DNA from 2 places in the Paraburkholderia sp. RL17-380-BIE-A genome. Region 2 is predicted to be linked to the other one. Evidence: riboswitches for the same ligand, from Rfam matches in the RefSeq annotation. Region 2 holds a riboswitch; the other holds the start of a gene.
The links. A riboswitch is a leader RNA that binds a small molecule or an ion and turns the genes downstream of it on or off. The one in region 2 is predicted to bind thiamine pyrophosphate.
Positions count from the first base shown of each region.

Region 1: it holds a riboswitch for thiamine pyrophosphate, as region 2 does, so the genes downstream of both, thiC (phosphomethylpyrimidine synthase ThiC) here and P0D68_RS28510 (FAD-dependent oxidoreductase) in region 2, are expected to answer to the same signal.

Region 1 covers NZ_JARESQ010000022.1:64,860-74,541, forward strand. The annotation lists gene P0D68_RS29965 (entericidin A/B family lipoprotein) at 1-129, shown strand, start outside; gene P0D68_RS29970 (DUF4397 domain-containing protein) at 458-1,252, opposite strand; gene P0D68_RS29975 (oxidoreductase) at 1,615-3,657, shown strand; gene P0D68_RS29980 (EamA family transporter) at 3,725-4,654, opposite strand; gene P0D68_RS29985 (GreA/GreB family elongation factor) at 5,601-6,011, shown strand; TPP riboswitch at 6,161-6,279, shown strand; gene thiC (phosphomethylpyrimidine synthase ThiC) at 6,374-8,305, shown strand; gene P0D68_RS29995 (YMGG-like glycine zipper-containing protein) at 8,570-8,782, shown strand; gene P0D68_RS30000 (hypothetical protein) at 9,046-9,543, shown strand.
Region 2 covers NZ_JARESQ010000020.1:79,313-88,994, reverse strand. The annotation lists gene P0D68_RS28545 (MlaA family lipoprotein) at 1-763, opposite strand, end outside; gene mlaD (outer membrane lipid asymmetry maintenance protein MlaD) at 775-1,314, opposite strand; gene mlaE (lipid asymmetry maintenance ABC transporter permease subunit MlaE) at 1,405-2,172, opposite strand; gene P0D68_RS28530 (ABC transporter ATP-binding protein) at 2,169-2,990, opposite strand; gene thiE (thiamine phosphate synthase) at 3,085-4,188, opposite strand; gene P0D68_RS28520 (thiazole synthase) at 4,185-5,000, opposite strand; gene thiS (sulfur carrier protein ThiS) at 5,047-5,244, opposite strand; gene P0D68_RS28510 (FAD-dependent oxidoreductase) at 5,326-6,456, opposite strand; TPP riboswitch at 6,674-6,798, opposite strand; gene P0D68_RS28505 (ABC transporter ATP-binding protein/permease) at 7,197-8,948, shown strand; gene P0D68_RS28500 (SDR family NAD(P)-dependent oxidoreductase) at 8,945-9,682, shown strand, end outside.

The DNA of each region.
Region 1 (9,682 bases), on a different contig from region 2:
CGACTGATCGCTTTGCTTCTCATTGCAGGGACGGCTGCGCTCGCCGGTTGCAACACCATGGCGGGGGCTGGGCAGGACATTTCGAAGGGTGGCGACGCCATCACGAATTCGGCTGAAAAGGCCAAGTAAGCAGGTCATATGAAGCAGACGCCCGGCGCTTTGAGGCGCCTGGCAACGGGGGTTCGTGAAAGCCCGCCGCGGGAAACCTCGGCGGGCTTTTTTTCGCCTGATGGTCGGGCTTCGTTGTTTGCGCAGCCTTCGCGCACGCATCGGCGTGATGCTCGCAACAGTCACGGCTTCGTTACCGACGCTCAGCGACGCCACAAACAAAACGGCGATCCACTCGCGTGGATCGCCGCTCCGTCCTCCCCAGGACGTGTCGCTTATTGCATGCGTCTGATTCAAGCGCCGCTTGCAGGCATTCCTGTCAGCGCACTTCTTCGCGCACTTCGCGCACTTATTGGCCCGTCAGCGTATTTGTCAGTTCGACGCTCGGCGTCTGCGTATTGCCGTTCTGCGCGACCAGCAAATGGATCTGGCCCGGCACGAGCTGGCTCAGCGCCCCCGCGATCGGCACCGACGTCACCAGCCAGTCGGCATTGTTCGACAACGTGAATGCCGGCGACTGGAAGATCGGCGTCTTGCTGCCCGCCGCTGTCGCGATCAGCACGTACGTGCCGCCGGACACGTAGATCGAGTCCTGACCGCTCGCCGGCACCGCGTTCTTGAATGCCACGCCGGCCATGGTCGGCGAGACGTTGGCGATGTTGGTGGCGGTGGATTGGACCAGATACAGGTCGAGATTGGTCGCGTTCGCCGAAGCGTTGAAGCCGCGCACACGCGCGCTATTCGAGAGCAGCCCCTTGTCGAACGGATCGTCGATCAGGCCGATGTCCGGTGCGGCGAGACCCGGCAGAGCGAGCACGGTGTATTCGTGGCCCTTGGCGACATCCGGAAAGCTGCCGCTTGCAAGCGCCGTCGTCGAACCGGTCGCCGAGTAAGCGACAGTCGTCGCACCTGTGTTGATATTGGTGAGGTTCGTCACACCCTTATAGCTAATGTTCGTCTGACCAGAAGGCGCTGCGCCATTCACGAGAAAATCGACCGCCGGGCCACTCGGAATGGCATGGATGAAATGGATCTCCGGATTGGTCAGCCCGAGTTCCTTGCCTACGTCGTCGGAACCGCCGCCACACGCGCTCAGAATGGATGCAACCGCAGCCATCGCCACCATGGTTCGGATCAGTTTCATTATGTTCACCTATCGATGTTATCGGGCTCTCGGCCCATTGATTTGTGGACGTCCCGCTTCGGACAACACGCCGTCTGAAACCTTGTTCGCTGGTCGTTTGAACGGTTTCAGGCCGGCTCTCCGAAACGGAGCACCCCCTCCTATCCCTGCCGCACATCGCGCCTTTTTGCCGAACGGCGCGGTCCGTGTCGATGGACGCTCGCTTTGAGCAATGCGTGTGCCGCGGGGTTTGGCATGGCCGGTGGCGGCTGAAGAATGTCTTACGGAGCAACGACTTGCGAGGTTTAGAATTTTTCCTCGGCGGGTTGGCACGCGACGCGGTGTATTGTTCGTGCGCATCCAATACTTACACGGTCCTCCGCATGTCTTACCAACACTTACTCGCCGAACTCGATCTGGGCTTCACTCGTTTGCGCAACCGCGTGGTGATGGGTTCGATGCACACGGGCATGGAAGACCGCTTCTGGAATTACCCGAAGCTGGCCGCGTATTTCCGCGAGCGCGCGAAAGGCGGCGTCGGTTTGATCGTCACGGGCGGGATCTCGCCGAATCGCGAAGGTTGGCTGTTGCCGTTCGGCGGCACGTTGAATTCCGTATTCGATCTGCGCAATCACCGGAAATTGACCGAGGCCGTGCATGCCGAAGACGGCAAGATCGCGCTGCAGATCCTGCACGCGGGCCGCTATGGCTATCAACCGTTCGTCGTCTCCGCATCGGCGATCAAGTCGCCGATCTCGAAGTTCAAGCCGCGTGCGCTTAGCATCGCCGGCATTGCGAAGACCGTGCGCGACTACGCGCGCTGCGCACGCCTCGCTCAACGCGCGGGCTACGACGGCGTCGAGATCATGGGCAGCGAAGGCTATCTGCTCAATCAGTTCCTATGCCCGCGCACCAATCAGCGCACGGACGCGTACGGCGGCAGCATCGAAAACCGCATGCGGCTCGCGCGCGAGATCGTCGAGGCGGTGCGCGCGGTATGCGGCGAACGCTTTATCGTCGTGTACCGGATCTCGCTGATCGATCTGGTGGAAGGCGGCAACACGTGGGACGAAACCGTGCAGGCCGCGCAGGCGCTCGAAGCCGCCGGCGTCACCATGTTCAACACCGGCATCGGCTGGCACGAGGCGCGTGTGCCGACCATCGTGACCTCGGTGCCACGCGCCGCGTTCGCCGCGCTGAGCGCGCGATTGAAGGCCGCCGTCAAGGTGCCGGTGATCGTGTCCAACCGCATCAATACGCCCGAGGTCGCCGAAGAACTGCTCGCGCAGGGAGCGGGCGATCTGGTTTCCATGGCCCGGCCGCTATTGGCCGATCCCGAGTTCGTGGTGAAGACCGCCGAGGGACGCGCGCACGAAATCAACACCTGTATCGCCTGCAATCAGGCCTGCCTCGATCACACGTTCAAGAACCAGCGCGCCACGTGCCTCGTCAATCCGCGCGCGGGACGCGAGACCGAATTGATCTACCGGCCCGTCGCCGGGGCGCAGGCCGCGCGCTCGGTGGCCGTGGTCGGCGCGGGTCCGGCGGGGTTGTCGGCGGCGACCGTCGCCGCGGCGCGCGGGCATCGTGTGACGCTGTTCGATGCGAGCGCAACGATCGGCGGCCAGTTCAATCTGGCGATGCGCGTGCCCGGCAAGGAGGAGTTCAGCGAAACGATCCGCTATTTTCAGAGCCAGTTGCAACGCCACCGCGTCGACGTGCGGCTCGACACACGCGTCGACCCCGCCCTGCTGGCCTCGGGCGCTTACGACGACGTGATCGTCGCCACTGGCATCGTGCCGCGCCGGCCGGCGATTGCCGGTATCGACGCGGCCAACGTGCTGTCGTATGTGGACGTGCTGCGTGGTGCGCCGGTCGGCCAGCGCGTCGCGGTGATCGGTGCGGGCGGCATCGGCTTCGACGTCAGCGAGTTTTTGCTGCATCGCGCGGGCGAGCCTCTGCCAATGCCGCGCGACGCATGGCTCGACGAATGGGGCGTCGATCTGGCCGTGCGGGAACGCGGCGGGCTGAAACCGCCCGCGCCGGCGCGGCCGCCGCGGCAAATCTGGCTGTTGCAGCGCAAGGCCGGCAAGCTCGGCATGGGGCTTGGCAAGACTTCCGGCTGGGTGCATCGCGCGACGCTGGCGAGGAACGGCGTGACAATGCTCGGTGGCGTGTCATATCTGGAAATCGCGGCGCGCGGGCTGAAGATCGCGCATGAAGGCGTCGAGGAATGGCTCGACGTGGATACGATCGTGGTGTGCGCGGGGCAGGAATCGCTGCGCGATCTGCACCCGCAGGCAGCGGGTGAAGCGAATCAGGCCGGCGGCCCGCGTTATCACGTGATCGGCGGGGCGAAAGTCGCCACTGAACTGGACGCGAAACGCGCGATTCGCGAAGGCGCGGAAGTGGCCGCGGCGCTCTAATAGCGGGCCGCCGCCCCGGCACAATGAGACTCACAAGGGGCAACCCCAACGCAAGCCCGCTCCAGGCTCAGGCGAGCCCCTTCTTCCGGTAGTCGAACCAGAACGACAGTCCCACGCTCGCCAGAATCACGACCGTCGCGATCACCGTGGAGCGGGTGACCGGCTCGCCGAGCAGCAGCGCACCCAGCGCCACGGCCACCACCGGGTTCACGTACATGCAACTGCTGGCGATGATCGGGCTGGTATGCCGGATCAGAAAACCATATGCGACGTAGGCGGCCATCGTGCCGATCAGCATCAGGTAGATGAACGCCAGCACCGGCATAACATGCACCTCGAGCATCCGCTCGCCGGAGACCCACGCGACCAGCGTGGACATCGCGCCGCCCAGACCGATTTGCAGCGACGTCGAGAGAAACAGGTCCGAGGGCAGTTTCAGACGCCCGGCCAGATGCGCGCCGCCCGCCCAGAAAAGCGCACCGCACAGAATCGCCAGGCTGCCGCCCGCAGAGCCCGGCGCACTATCGCCATGGCTGAGAATCGCGATGCCGACCAGACCGAGGCCGACAGCGAACCACTCGCCCCGGCCAATCTTGCGCCCCGCCACGGCCGCGATCACCGTCGCGAACAGCGGCACGGTGGCGACCATCACCGCCGCGGTGCCGGTGCCGACGGTGCGCATCCCGTAGGCGAGCATGCCGCTCGACAAACCGACCAGCATGGTGCCCACCAGCCCGGCATTACGGATTTCGGCGGCGCCCGGCCAGACCGGATTGCGGCGCGCCGCAAAAATAAAGAGGCCTACACCGGCGAACAGATTGCGCAGCCCCGAGAGAAGCAATGGAGGAAACGAACCCAGCGCGACGTGCACGGCAAGATAGGTCGAGCCCCACACGACATAGACGACGGCGAGCGCGAGCGCGAGCTGGCCATTGCGGGACTGCGGCAAACGGAGCGAAAAACCACGCGGAAAACGGCTTGGGAGTTGCAGCGACATGCGTTCAACCCGCCCATGCCGCTCGAGGTGCGGCGCCCCCGCTGGAGCCCCTGAGGCGGGATGGCGGACACCGCATCGGCGATACGGTCTGACGGGCGAGGCTGGCGGACATGTTGGTGGAGCGGAAGGACGATAGATGGCCAATGAGCCACAACGCCGCGGCGGCCGAAGAAATCGGGCCACGGCGAACACGCGCCAAATGGTGGGCGCGCACGGCATTATGCAGTAAGCGCCCACCGCATCGCCTGAAAGAATCGTAACTTTTTGGCGTACTTGCAACAAAAACGCCGTGGGCGTTTCCCTCCGTATTTGCCACCTCGACGCCGCAAAAGGCGCTAAATGCACAAGGCAGAGCGATCTGTGTTTCGGTATGAGCCGCCGTGCGTTGCTGAGGATGCTTGAGTGGTCGATCCTCCCGCCGCCTGGTTGAGTGCATGCTCAAGCGAGGTCGGCGATGATTCGGCCTCCGTAACTTTCGGGCAGGCGGCGGACGGGCTTGAATACGGCCCGCGCGCTTTGCCAGCGGCTGTCGGCCCGCGGCGCACGGCGAACGACGGTCGTTGGCGGCGAGCCGAGAGACACGTCACGCCCTTGTGCTACAGTCGGTGAATAGTAGCCCCGTGCTAACATTCAGCTTTCGATCGCGCGCCGTGCAAACGTATCGTGGCGCCCGCTTCCCCCTCTTTCGCTACCCACCGGCCACCTCGATGCGCTTTCCGACTTCCCGTGCCCACTTCCGCTTGCGCCCTCGCCGCGCAACCGGCTGCGCGCGCGCGGAATTCATGCCGCGTCGCGCCGGCGAGCCGTCCCGAACGCTCCCGCTCCACGCCGCCCGGCGCCCGATTTAACGCTGCTCGCTCCATTGCCTGAGCCGCGTTGTCGGGCTCCGGGCCGATCTCATCCGCACGCTGTTCCCCTACATGCAGATCGAATTGGAGTACCCATCGTGAAAAAGACGAAAACCTGTTACCTCACCGAACTCGACGTCACCCGTCTCGAGAAGCACGCAGCCGCGCCCGGCGCCGACGCGCGTTTGCAAGACATGCTCGACGACGTCCTGGAGCGCGCCGTGATCGTCGACTCGCACGAGATTCCGGCCAATATCGTTACGATGAATTCGCAAGCCACGCTGGTCGACGAAACCAGCGGCGAGCACATGACCTGGACCGTGGTCTATCCGCCGAACGCGGACTTCGCGCATGGCCGCCTGAACGTGTTCTCCCCCGCCGGCCTCGCCTTGCTCGGCGCCAAACGCGGCGAGCGCATCCGCTTCACGCCGCCGAGCGGCACGGAGAAAGTGCTGAAGCTCGAAAAGATCCTCTTTCAGCCCGAAGCCGCCGACAATTTCACGCTGTAAGCCAGCGCAATGGCGTAGCAACGCGTGTTGCGCCGCTTCATGACAGCCCCCTGAATACGGCAATGCCGCGTGGCTTGCCGCTGCGATATCCGCCATCCGATGTTCGAAGACGGGTTGCCAAGCAGCGGGCGGCCGGTGTATCGTGTGCGCTGCTAACGCGGGGGTCCTGCGTTGCACGGAGGTTGGAGGTCCGTGCTGCGCGGGTGAGAAATACCCTTTGAACCTGATCTGGATAATGCCAGCGCAGGGAAGCGTGCGGAATTCGCACTCCAGCTCCAAGGCCTCATCTCTCGCGATTTCCGACAACTTCCGTCTCGTCTCCTGCTTAGCCGCCCCACATAGCTTTGCTCAGGAGATACTGCATGAACGCCAACCCGAAGTTCCTTTCCGCCGACGCTCACGTCGATGAAGCCGCCGTCGCGCCGCTGCCGAATTCCCGCAAGGTCTACGTGACCGGCTCGCGTGCCGATATCCGCGTGCCGATGCGCGAAATCTCGCAGGCCGACACGCCCGACAGTTTCGGCGGCGAAAAGAATCCGCCGGTCTATGTCTACGACACGTCGGGCCCGTACTCGGACCCGGAAGCCAAAATCGATATCCGCGTCGGTCTGCCGGCACTGCGTCAGGCATGGATCGAAGAGCGCGGCGACACCGAAGCGCTGACGGGCCTGTCGAGCGACTTCAGCCGCGAGCGCGCCGCCGACACGGCGACCGCCGAATTGCGCTTCCAGGGCCTGCACCGCACGCCGCGCCGCGCGATCGCCGGCAAGAACGTCTCGCAAATGCACTACGCGAAAAAAGGCATCATCACGCCGGAAATGGAGTACATCGCGATTCGTGAGAACCAGCGCCGCGCCGAGTATCTGGAAAGCCTTAAGACGAGCGGCCCAAACGGCGAAAAGCTCGCCGCGATGATGGGCCGCCAGCATCCTGGGCAGGCGTTCGGCGCGAGCGCGTTCGGTCCGAATGGCCTCACCGAAATCACGCCGGAATTCGTGCGCGAAGAAGTGGCGCGCGGCCGCGCGATCATCCCGAACAACATCAATCACCCGGAAAGCGAGCCGATGATCATCGGCCGCAACTTCCTCGTGAAGGTGAATGCCAACATCGGCAACTCGGCGGTGACGTCCTCGATCGGCGAGGAAGTCGACAAGATGACGTGGGCGATCCGCTGGGGCGGCGACACGGTGATGGATCTGTCCACCGGCAAGCACATTCACGAAACGCGCGAGTGGATCATCCGCAATTCGCCGGTGCCGATCGGCACGGTGCCGATCTACCAGGCGCTGGAAAAGGTCAACGGCAAGGCCGAAGACCTGACGTGGGAAATCTTCCGCGACACGCTCATCGAGCAGGCTGAGCAGGGCGTCGACTACTTCACGATTCACGCGGGCGTGCGTCTGCAATACGTGCCGCTCACGGCCAAGCGCATGACCGGCATCGTCTCGCGCGGCGGCTCGATCATGGCCAAGTGGTGTCTCGCTCACCACAAGGAAAGCTTCCTGTACGAGCATTTCGAAGACATCTGCGAAATCATGAAGGCGTATGACGTGGCCTTCTCGCTCGGCGACGGCCTGCGTCCCGGCTCGATCTACGACGCCAACGACGAAGCGCAGCTCGGCGAATTGAAGACGCTCGGCGAACTCACGCAGATCGCGTGGAAGCACGACGTGCAGACCATGATCGAAGGCCCCGGCCATGTGCCGATGCAACTCATCAAGGAGAACATGGACCTGCAACTGGAATGGTGCGACGAAGCGCCGTTCTACACGCTCGGACCGCTGACCACCGACATCGCGCCGGGTTACGACCACATCACCTCGGGCATTGGCGCTGCGATGATCGGCTGGTTCGGCACGGCCATGCTCTGCTACGTGACGCCGAAGGAACACCTGGGCTTGCCGAACAAGGACGACGTCAAGACCGGCATCATCACCTACAAGCTCGCCGCGCATGCCGCCGATCTGGCGAAGGGCCACCCGGGCGCGCAGGTGCGTGACAACGCGCTCTCCAAGGCGCGCTTCGAATTCCGTTGGGAGGACCAGTTCAACCTCGGCCTCGATCCGGACAAGGCGCGCGAATTCCACGACGAAACGCTGCCGAAGGATTCGGCCAAGGTCGCGCATTTCTGCTCGATGTGCGGCCCGCACTTCTGCTCGATGAAAATCACGCAGGACGTCCGCGAGTTCGCCGCGCAACAGGGCGTCACCGACGACGAAGCGTTGAAGAAAGGCATGGAAGTGAAGTCGATCGAGTTCATGAAAAAAGGCGCTGAGATTTATCAGCGGCAGTAAGGTTTGCACGCGGGTCGCGTGTTTTCGCGGTGCAGTCCAAGCCGCCACTCGATCCGCCAATCTTTGCATTGCAGCACCGAAGCCCGCCACTGGCGGGCTTTTCCGTTTACGGCTTCCGGGCACGTCGCATGCTAAAGGCAGGGAAACATTTGATTACGAAACCGACAGTTCGTTGACAAGCGCAAACATCTGGATACGGGCTGCGGCGATAACATCAAATGCAAGGAAGGTGACGTTCCAACTACAACTACCGGAGTCAGCATCATGAAATCGATTCGTCAAATCGGCACGCTCGCGGCCATCGTGGCAGTCGTGGTGAGTCTTTCCGCGTGTGAAGGCATGAGCCGGCAAGGCCGCGATACGGCTATCGGCGCGGGCTTGGGCGGCGCCGCGGGCGCGGCGATCGGCGGCAATGCGCTGTCTACGATCGGTGGCGCAGCGGCGGGTGGCATTATCGGCAATCAGGTCGGGAAGTAAGCGGACGGCAGGTCGTAGCGCGATCCATCACATGACACGCACGAGGGGCGAGCGAAGCTCGACCCTCGGCGAGCTGGACACGTCGCTCATGAGCGCAACGCGCGCGACATGCGTTTTATGCTCGGGTTCATGCAGGTCGCGAATGGCGCTGCAATGAGGTGAAATAAGCCGTTACCGTTTTGCAATCCGGTCGGCGTCGCAGCAGCGTAAGCTGGGACCGTGACGCCCCCAATGGCGGCGTTCGATTCAACCAGGAGCGCGTCATGAAGTCCCGCTTCATCAATTCGGTGTGTGCGATCGGCCAGCGGTTGCCGCTGCGCTTTTCCCGTTCCTCCTTTCCTCGACTCTCATACACCGGCATGGCGCTTGGCGGCATGGCCTGCGCCCTTACGCTGTCCGGTTGCTATTACCCATACGGCTATTATCCGGCCGGCTATTACCCGTATTACGGCGCCGTGCCCGCAGCGGGTACGCAGCAGACTGTGCCGATGGGCCAGGACGCTTCATACGCAGCGCAGCAGCAACAGGCGCAAGCTCAGGGTGGTCAGCAGAGCCTGCCTCCCACCTACGCGGTTGCTGCCCCGCCCGTGTATGTGGCGCCCGCGCCTGCCTATCCGGTCTACTATCCGCCGCCGGTCTATCCGGCTTATTACGGCTATCCAGGCTGGTATGGTCCCTCGGTTTCGATCGGCTTCGGTTTTGGTGGCTACTGGGGTGGCCACGGTGGAGGCGGCGGGCACGGCCATGGCCACGGGCACTGACACGTGCCGGCGCGTTTCGACTCATTGATGGTCTTTGCCATGAACTGCACGACGGCCCCTGCAGCACGCGGCCCCGCCGCGCTTCGCGCATGCTGCCTCAGGCGAGCGCAACGCGGGTTCCCGGCCCTCGTCCGCTTCG
Region 2 (9,682 bases):
CGACGTCGCCGTAGTTCGGCAGCGGCGCTTCGTCGCCGTAGTTCGGCAGTCCTTGCGCCTGCTTGTTGTCGGACAGCAGGTACTGACGGCGCTGCAGATACGCGTTGCGCACGAACGAATATTTGTCGAGCGCGGCGCCTTCAAGCACATCGCTCGCGCTCAGCAGATTGGCGCGCGTATTGACCACGTTCAGGCCGTACAGCGCCCAGCTCAGACCATCCGGATGAATGTAGCTGAGCGGGTTCACATAGTAATTGCCGATCGATCCGACCGCGTCGCGCACGGTGCTCGGCCCGAACAGCGGCAGCACGAGGTACGGGCCCGCTGGCACGCCGTAGTGACCGAGCGTCAAGCCGAGGTCGTTGTCGTGCTTGGGCAGCTTGGCAAGCGTCGCCACGTCGAACAGACCGCCCACACCGAAGACCGTGTTGATCACGATCCGCATGATGTCTTCGACACCGTCGGTGATCTTCAATTGCAGCAGGTTGTTCGCCGCAATGTAGACGTCGCCGATGTTCGAGAAGAAGTTCGTCACACTGTCGCGCACCGGCTGCGGGGTCGCCCACACGTAGCCCTTCGCGACCGGCTTGAGCGCGTACTGGTCGATCTTGTCGTTGACGGTGAACATGGTGCGGTTCAAGCCTTCGAGCGGGTCGCCCTTGGTCGGCGTCTGCACGGTCGTACAGCCGGCGAGCAGCGTTGCGACTACCGCCAGCCTTGCGACCGGGAAAGCGCGCGCGGCCCTGATGCGTGTGGTCTGCATTCTTGTTCTCCTTATTGAGCGCCCGCGCCGGACGCGGGCAGGCTCGGCGCCACGGGCGCGGGTGTGCTCGCGGCGGCGCCAGGCTTGGACGCACCCGAATCCGCAGCCTTGCTGTACAGGAATTGTCCGATGAGGTTTTCCAGCACGATCGCCGATTGCGTCATGGAGATGGTGTCGCCCGCCTTGAGCATCTCGCTGTCGCCGCCGGGTTCGAGCCCGATGTATTGTTCACCGAGCAGACCCGAGGTCAGGATCTTCGCCGACGTGTCTTTCGGAAACTGGTACTGCTTGTCCAGATCGATCGTGACGACGGCCTGGTACGCGTTGCTGTCGAAGCCGATCGAACCGACGCGGCCAACCGTCACGCCCGCGCTCTTCACGGGCGCGCGCGCCTTCAATCCGCCGATGTTGTCGAACTTGAGCTTCACCGGATAGGTTGCCTGGAACGACAACGAGCTCATGTTGCCGGCCTTCAACGCCAGAAACAGCAACGCCACGAAACCCAACACCACGAACAGGCCGACCCAGAAGTCGAGAGCAGTCTTTTTCATCGTTATCCCAAAGTGAATCCGCCACGCCGTTGGCACTTCCGCCGCGCGCGTCGAATCACGCGCCGCCAGCTAAAAAAGTGCGGCGCAGCCTTAGCTGAACATCAATGCGGTCAGCAGAAAATCGAGGCCGAGCACCGCAAGTGACGCGTACACGACGGTCTTGGTCGTGGCGCGCGACACGCCTTCCGGCGTCGGCTTGGCTTCATAGCCTTGAAACAGCGCAACGAACGTCACCGCGAGGCCGAACACCACGCTTTTGACAACGCCGGCGCCGACGTCGCGCCAGACATCGACGCCACCTTGCATCTGCGACCAGAACGCGCCGGCATCGACGCCGATCAGCAGAACGCCCACCACATAGCCACCGAGCACGCCGACCGCGCTGAAGATCGCGGCGAGGATCGGCATTGAAATGATGCCCGCCCACAGGCGCGGCGCGATCACGACCTTGACCGGGTCCACGGCCATCATTTCCATCGCGGTCAGCTGCTCGCCTGCTTTCATCAAGCCGATTTCAGCTGTGAGCGACGTGCCGGCGCGCCCCGCGAACAGCAGCGCCGTGACCACCGGGCCGAGTTCACGCACGAGCGACAGCGCGACCAGCAACCCGAGCGCCTCCTCGGAGCCGTACCGGTTCAACGTGTAATAGCCCTGAAGACCGAGCACGAAGCCGACGAACAGGCCCGACACGGCAATGATCACCAGCGAATAATTACCCACGAAGTGGATCTGCTTCGTGACAAGACGTGGACGGCGCAACAACGGGAAGAATTCGAGCAGCAGCCGGAAGAAGAAACGCGTGGCATAGCCGGCCGTGCCCAGCCCGTCGAGCACCGAGCGGCCGATCATACTGATCATGGCTGACCTCCGCCGATACCGAAGTCCGCCGCGAGCGGCGTCTTGCTGGGATAGTGAAACTTGAAGGGACCGTCCGGCGCGCCGTCGATGAACTGGCGCACGGTGGGATCGGTCGACTCCCGCAGTTCAGCGGGCGTGCCTTCGGCGTGAACCCCGCCATTGGCGAGAAAGTAGACGTAATCGGCGATCGCGAACGATTCCGGCACGTCGTGCGTGACGAGGATCGACGTGGCACCGAGCGCCTGATTCAGCGCACGGATCAGGTTCGCGGTGATGCCGAGCGAGATCGGATCGAGACCGGCGAACGGCTCGTCGTACATCATCAGTTCGGGATCGAGCGCGATGGCGCGCGCCAGTGCCACACGCCGCGCCATGCCGCCCGAGATCTCCGACGGCAGCAGGTCGCGCGCGCCGCGCAAGCCGACCGCGTTGAGCTTCATCAGCACCAGATCGCGGATCAGTTCTTCGGGAAGGTCGGTGTGCTCACGCAGCGCGAAGGCGACGTTGTCGAACACGGACATGTCGGTGAACAGGGCGCCGAACTGGAACAGCATGCCCATCTTGCGCCGCAGCGCGTAGAGGCCGTCGCGCGTTTGCCGGCCGACGTCCTGGCCGTGGAACAGGATCTCGCCGCGCTGCGCGCGCACGAGGCCGCCGATCAGGCGCAGCACCGTGGTCTTGCCGCAGCCCGAACCGCCCATGACCGCGACCACCTGGCCGCGCTTGAAGCGCAGATTCAGGTTCGACAGGACGAGCCGGTCGCCGTAACCGAAGTCGACGTCGCGCAACTCGAGTAAGGTCTCGGGGGAAGAAGACACGAAACTGACAGTCCTTTTACACGGAAGGCGAATTATAGGGCCACCGTGCAAAAGTTGCCGTGACGCTGCCCCGACCCTTAACCAATTCTCACGATTATTGCGTAAACGCTTGTTGCAGTGCAGAAACGGCCGCCGCCGGATCGGCCGCTTCCGTTACCGCGCGCACCACGGCCGCGCAGCCGACGCCTGTCGCCAGCACGTCGGGCAGCACCTGCAGGTCGATGCCGCCGATCGCCACCAGCGGCACGACGCCGTCGAGCAGTCGCACGTAGCGGGCCAAACGCCGCAGGCCCTGCGGCTCGGTCGGCATGACCTTGGTGGTGGTCGGAAACACCGCGCCCAGTGCAATGTAGCTCGGCCGGAAATGCAGCGCTTTCAGAATTTCGTAGAAACCGTGGGTCGACAGGCCGAGACGCACGCCTCCCGCCGCGAGCGCGGCGAGGTCAGCCGTATGCACGTCTTCCTGACCGAGGTGGACGCCGTACGCGCCGGCTTCGAGCGCGGCCTGCCAGTGGTCGTTGATGAAGACCTGAGCGTCGTACTGGCGGCCAACGGCCACGCAGCGAGCAATTTCGCGCTTCAGTTCGTCGGCGGGTTCGGCGGATTTGCGGCGCAGTTGCACTGTCTTCACGCCAAAGCCCACCACCCGTTCGACCCATTCAGCGGTCGGCAGCACCGGATACAGGCCGAGCCGCTCGGGACAGCGTGCAAAAGCCTGCGGCGGCGCCTCGGGCAAGCCGGCAAGACGCGGGAAGTGGTTGATATCGGCGGGAAAAGCGTCGTCGGCACGAGTTTCGTCGCCGTCGCGCCAGGCCAGCGCCAGGACCAGCGCGTCATGCGGATCGAAACCGCAGTCGAGGAAAGCCGCCAGCGCGGGAATCCAGTCTTCCGCCAGATGGCCTTCCAGGCGGTATTTTTCACCGCCCAGATGCAGCGTGGCCTTTTCCTCGGCGGCTTCGATCACGCCGGCGCCGTGCACCAGCCAGCGCGCCATCTGTTCGCCGTGCTGCTGCGCGTCGGCAATCAAAATCAGGTCGCCGCCGTTCAGTTCCTCCGGCGCGGTCAGACAGATGCGCCACTGCGCATGCGTCGGCGGCCAGTCGCCCAGCCGGGCGCGGATGCGCTCGGCGGCTTCGGTGAGTTCGTCGGCGGGCGGCCAGAAGAGGTCGCGATCCTTCAATGTCAAACTCTGCGTCATGCGGCGCTCCCGTCTTGATGCCAGAACGGCATGCCGACCACCGGCGTGCTCGCGTGCGCGCTTTCGCGCGCGGCCATCGGCCCCGCCAGAAAAGCCTGGCGGCCCGCTTCGACGCCGAGCGCGAAGGCGCGCGCCATTGCGTCGGGGTGCGTGGCCTGTGAGACGGCGGTGTTCAGCAGCACGCCGTCGAAGCCCCATTCCATGACCTGCGCCGCATGCGACGGCACGCCGAGTCCGGCGTCGACGATCAGCGGCACGTCCGGCAGCCGCTCGCGCAACACGCGCAGGCCGTACGGATTGATCACGCCCTTGCCGGTGCCGATCGGCGCGCCCCACGGCATCAGCGCTTCACAACCGGCGTCCAGCAGACGGCGGCCGATCACGAGATCTTCCGTGCAGTACGGCAGCACCTTGAAGCCGTCCTTGACCAGTTGCGCGGCCGCTTCGATCAGGCCGACCGGGTCGGGCTGCAACGTGTAGTCGTCGCCGATCAGTTCGAGCTTGATCCACTCGGTTTCGAAGATTTCGCGCGCCATATGCGCGGTCGTCACCGCCTCGCCGACGGTCAGGCAACCGGCCGTGTTCGGCAGCAGCGGTACGCCGTGGCGCTTGAGGAGGTCGAAGAAGCCCGCTTCCGCGCCGCCTTCGTTCATTTGCCGGCGCAGCGCGACGGTCACCATGCCGGGGAGCGCCGCGTCGATGGAATCGGACAGCGATTGCAGCGACGGATAGCGCGAGGTGCCGAGCAGCACACGGCTCGCGAAGGTCTGGCCGTAGAGCGTGAGCGCGTCGGCAGTTTGGGAGGAGGTCATTTGCATAATCCTTGGTTTCCTGCAATCGGGCATCCCGGCGAGGCGCTCAGCCGCCGGCCACGGGTTGCACGACATCGAGCTTGTCGCCCGCCTGCAGCGCGCGCGCCGCATGCTGGGTGCGCGCCACGAAATCGCCGTTCAGCGCGACCGCGAACGGCGGACGTGCGCCGTACGCGGCGAGCGCGTCGGCGACAGTCGCGCCTTCGGGTAGCGACAACGGCTTCTGATTGATATGAATGTCCATGGTGTTCGAATACGGTTCAATCGATGGCGAAAGCGGCATGGTATGCGGCGCTCGTTTGGGTGTGGACCACTTGCGCAACGCTCATGCCGGCTCCCGCGCGGCGTCCAGTTGAAAGAGCTCGCTCCAGCGCGCATCGCGCTGCCAGTCGGCGAAAGCATCGGCGTCGCCGATGCGGCCGTCGAGCAGCGCCGCGGCGAAGCGCACGGCTTCGTCGGCGACTTCGGGCACGATCATGTAGCCGTGCCGGTACAGGCCGTTCACGCGCAGCGTCTGCGCGCCATCCCACAGCAAGGCCGGACGGTGGTCCGGCAAAGTTGGGCGGCACTGCGAATTCAGTTCGAGGATGCGTGCCTCGCCGAAGCCGGGATGCACGGAAAACGCCGCGCTCAGCAGTTCGAGCGCCGAGCGCACGCTGACCGGCGACATGTCCTCGCCTTCCACTTCGGTGGCGCCGATCACGTAGAGATCGTCCTGCTTCGGCGCGATATAGAGCGGATAGCGCGGATGCAGCAGCCGCACCGGCCGCGTCAGCTTGATACCGGGCGCATGCACGCGCGCGACTTCGCCGCGAATGCCCCGCAGCGTGGGCAGCACGGGCTTCGCGCCGAGGCCGCGGCAGTCGATCGTGACGCGGGCGGGCGGCAGCGCGTGATCGTCGACCGCCGTATTCCAGTGCGTTTCGACGCCACGTTGCGCGAGGCCCGCGGCCAGCGCGCTCAGCACCTGACGGTTATCCAGCTGGCCTTCATGTGGCAACAGCCAGCCCTGATTGAAACGGCCCGCCAACGCGGGCTCGGCGGCGCCGAGTTGCGCGCCCGACAGCGTGACGAAACCGCCGTCCAGCAATTCAGCCGGCGCATTGGAGCGCACGCGGCGCTCGAACAGCGGTGCTTCGGTGCGGTCGGCGTGATGCCAGACGACCAGCGTGCCATTGCGCTGAAAGAACACCGGCTCGGGCAACTCGGCAAGCACTTGCGGCCATGTATCGAGCGAACTCGCGCCAAGGCGCGTGATGAGCAGCTCGGCACTCGCGGCTTCCGCGAGCGGCGCAAGCATGGCCGCGGCGACCCACGCGGCGGCTTGCGAACCGGCGGCATCGCCTCGCTCATACAGCGCCACGCGATGCCCCTCACCGGCGAGACGCCACGCGACCAGCCGCCCGCACAGGCCACCGCCGAGAACGGCGAAATCGGGTTGCGCAGAACGCGTCATCGTGCGCACTCCCATTCAGGATGGCAAGCAAAGGCAAAGCGGCACGGCGCACCAGCGGCGTGCCGAAGAGCAAAACACATATCTGAAGAATAGGCGGTCATCGAGTCCTTTCCGTACGGCCAACAAAACGCACGTACCCAGGACGAAACCGGCGGGTGAGGCCGGCCGGGCAATGCGCGTTCCAATGACTAACGCCGCCCGGCGGGGAATGGAAGACTGGCTGCTTCCGGAAACTTCCCGCGCCGGTATTACCCGGATCGGGTGCAAAGGGTCTCTCTCAGCCTCGCCGCCGCAGCATGAAAACCATGCCGCCTGTGGCGCGAAGCACCCCTGTTTCGTCGAAGTCCATTAGACCATAAAAGACGCGCCCCCCGCAAACCAGCGCCCCGCCGCGCCGCACGCGGTTTGATCCGGCACCATCTTTCGCTTAATCAATACGGCCTGGGGCGGTGCTCTGGCACAATGCCAGCACAGATGCCGCACGAACGCGGCGCGGCCGGCGCACCAGACGGCCACGCCGCGTTCGCGCGGTATCGGGGCGAGGCCTCGCGGCGCAACTTAATTTTCGCTTAAGGGCTTCGCGCCAGAATCGGACGCTCACCCGCGCGTGCGTTCGTCGAGCACGACGCCCGGGCCTGTACCGCAAACCCGCCGCAGGGCAGCCCGCAGACGGACCTGCCCCGATGGGTCAGCCCCACATGGGTCAGCCCCTAATGGGCCAGCACTACTTCAGGATGCTCATGACACCGAATACCACTGCCAGCCCCGCGCTGCCGCCCGACGAAAAAGTCTCCGCCTGGAGCCTGATCAAACCCTACTGGGTTTCCGAAGAACGAAAAACGGCATGGGGCCTGCTCATCGCGATCATCGTGATGAATCTGCTCGTGGTGTGGATCAACGTGCGCCTGAATCGCTGGAGCGCCGACTTCTACAACGCGCTGCAAACCAAGAACGTGCATGACTTCCCGCACCTGCTGATGGTGTTCTCGGGGCTCGCGTTCGGCTTCATCATCCTCGCGGTGTACGGCCGTTACCTGCGCCAGATGCTCGGCTTTCGCTGGCGCCAGTGGCTGACCACGCGCTACCTGAACGAGTGGTTGAATGACAGCGCGTTCTACCGGATCGAGCGCGACCGCCTCGCCGACAACCCCGACCAGCGGATCAGCGACGACCTGCAATCGTTCGCCACCAGCACCCTTTCACTCACGCTCGACCTGCTCTCCACGGTCGTCACGCTGGTGTCGTTCATCACGATCCTGTGGTCGCTTGCCGGCGCGCTGACCATTTCGCTCGGCGGCATGCCGATCGAGATCCCCGGCTATATGGTGTGGGCGGCGGCACTCTACGCCGTGGTCGGTTCGCTGATCATCCAGAAGGTCGGCCATCCGCTCGTGCCGATCAACTACCAGGCGCAGAAAGTCGAGGCGGATTTCCGTTTCGGCCTGATCCGTCTGCGTGAAAACGCCGAGCAGATCGCCTTCTACAACGGTATGGAAACCGAGAAGAAGAACGCACACTCGCTGTTCGGCCGCATCCGCGACAACTGGTGGCAGGTGATGAAGTACACCAAGCGCCTCACGTTCGTGCTGAGCTTCTACGGCCAGATCGCGATCATCTTTCCGCTGGTGGTCGCCGCGCCCCGCTACTTCGCCGGCGCCTTCACGTTCGGTGTGCTGATGCAGATTTCCAGCGCATTCGGCACCGTCAGCGACTCGTTCTCGTGGTTCATCAACAGTTACGGCACCTTGGTCGAATGGCGCGCCACCGTGAACCGGTTGCGTGAATTCAAGCGCGTCGTGCACGCACCGCGGCTGAAGGAATCGGTCTCGCCGGCAACCGCGCACGGCGGCATCAATCTGCATTTCGTCGACGAAGACCAGCTCTCCACCGAGGGCCTCAAACTCGCCCTGCCTAACGGCAACCCGCTGTCGCGCATTCGCGATGTGGCGATCCGGCCGGGCTCGCGCTGGCTGGTGCGCGGCCCGTCGGGTTCGGGCAAGAGCACGCTGATGCGCGCCCTCGCCGGCCTGTGGCCGTTCGGCGACGGCTCGATCGACGCACCGGTCAACGCGCGCATCATGTTCATCCCGCAGGTCAGCTACATGCCGATCGGCACCCTCAAGGCGGCGCTCGCCTACCCATCCTCCGTGGACACCTACACCGACGACGAATGCCGCGAAGCGCTCGTCGTCTGCCATCTGTCGGAATACGCGGACCGTCTGCAGGAATCGGGGCACTGGACCCGCATTCTCTCGCCGGGCGAGCAACAGCGCCTCGCCGCCGCGCGCGTGTTGCTGCACAAGCCGGACTATCTGTTCCTCGACGAAGCGACCAGCGCGCTCGACGCGGACAACGAGGCGCGCCTGTATCGCCTGTTCACGGAACGGCTGCCGAAGGCGGCGATTGTCAGTGTCGCGCATCGCGAGTCGCTCGCTGCGTTCCACGACGAGACGCTCGACGTCGAGCGCTCGGACGAAGCGATCGCCGCATGAGCGACATAAGCGCCATCGCCGACCTGAACGACGCGGGCAGCGCCGGATTCGAGCGTGTCGCGCTGATCACCGGCGCCGGCTCCGGCATTGGCGCCGCACTGGCCCGACGCATCGCCGCGCCGCGCTCGGCCCTGATGCTGCACGCACGCGGCGCCGATCACGAAGCGCGCCAACGACTCGCGCAAGTCGCCGCCGATTGCAGCGCGAACGGCGCACGCTGCGCGACGGTGTTCGGCGATCTAGCCGAACGCGGCGCCGCGGAACACGTGATCCATCAAACGCTGGCGAACTTCGGCGCGCTCGATCAACTGGTCGCCAACGCCGGACACGCGCAGCGCCAAACGCTGAATGCGCTCGATGCCGACGCGTTGAGCGCAGCCTTCGCGGCCATGCCGGCCGCGTTCGCGGCACTCGTCAAACGTGCGACACCCGCACTGGAGACGTCGAAGCGCGGCCGCGTGGTCGCGCTCAGCTCGTTCGTCGCGCATCGCTACCGCGCGGACGCGCCGTTTGCCGCAACGGCCGCCGCGAAAGCGGCGCTCGAATCGCTGGCGAAAACCGCGGCTGCGGAACTCGCGCCGCACGGCGTGACAGTCAATTGCGTGGCACCCGGCTTTACCCGTAAAGATCGCGGACCGAGTGCCGATAATGCATCGGTGTGGACTCGCGCCGCCGAAGCGACGCCGCTCGGCCATGTCGCCGAGCCCACGGATATCGCCGCGCTGATCGCATTC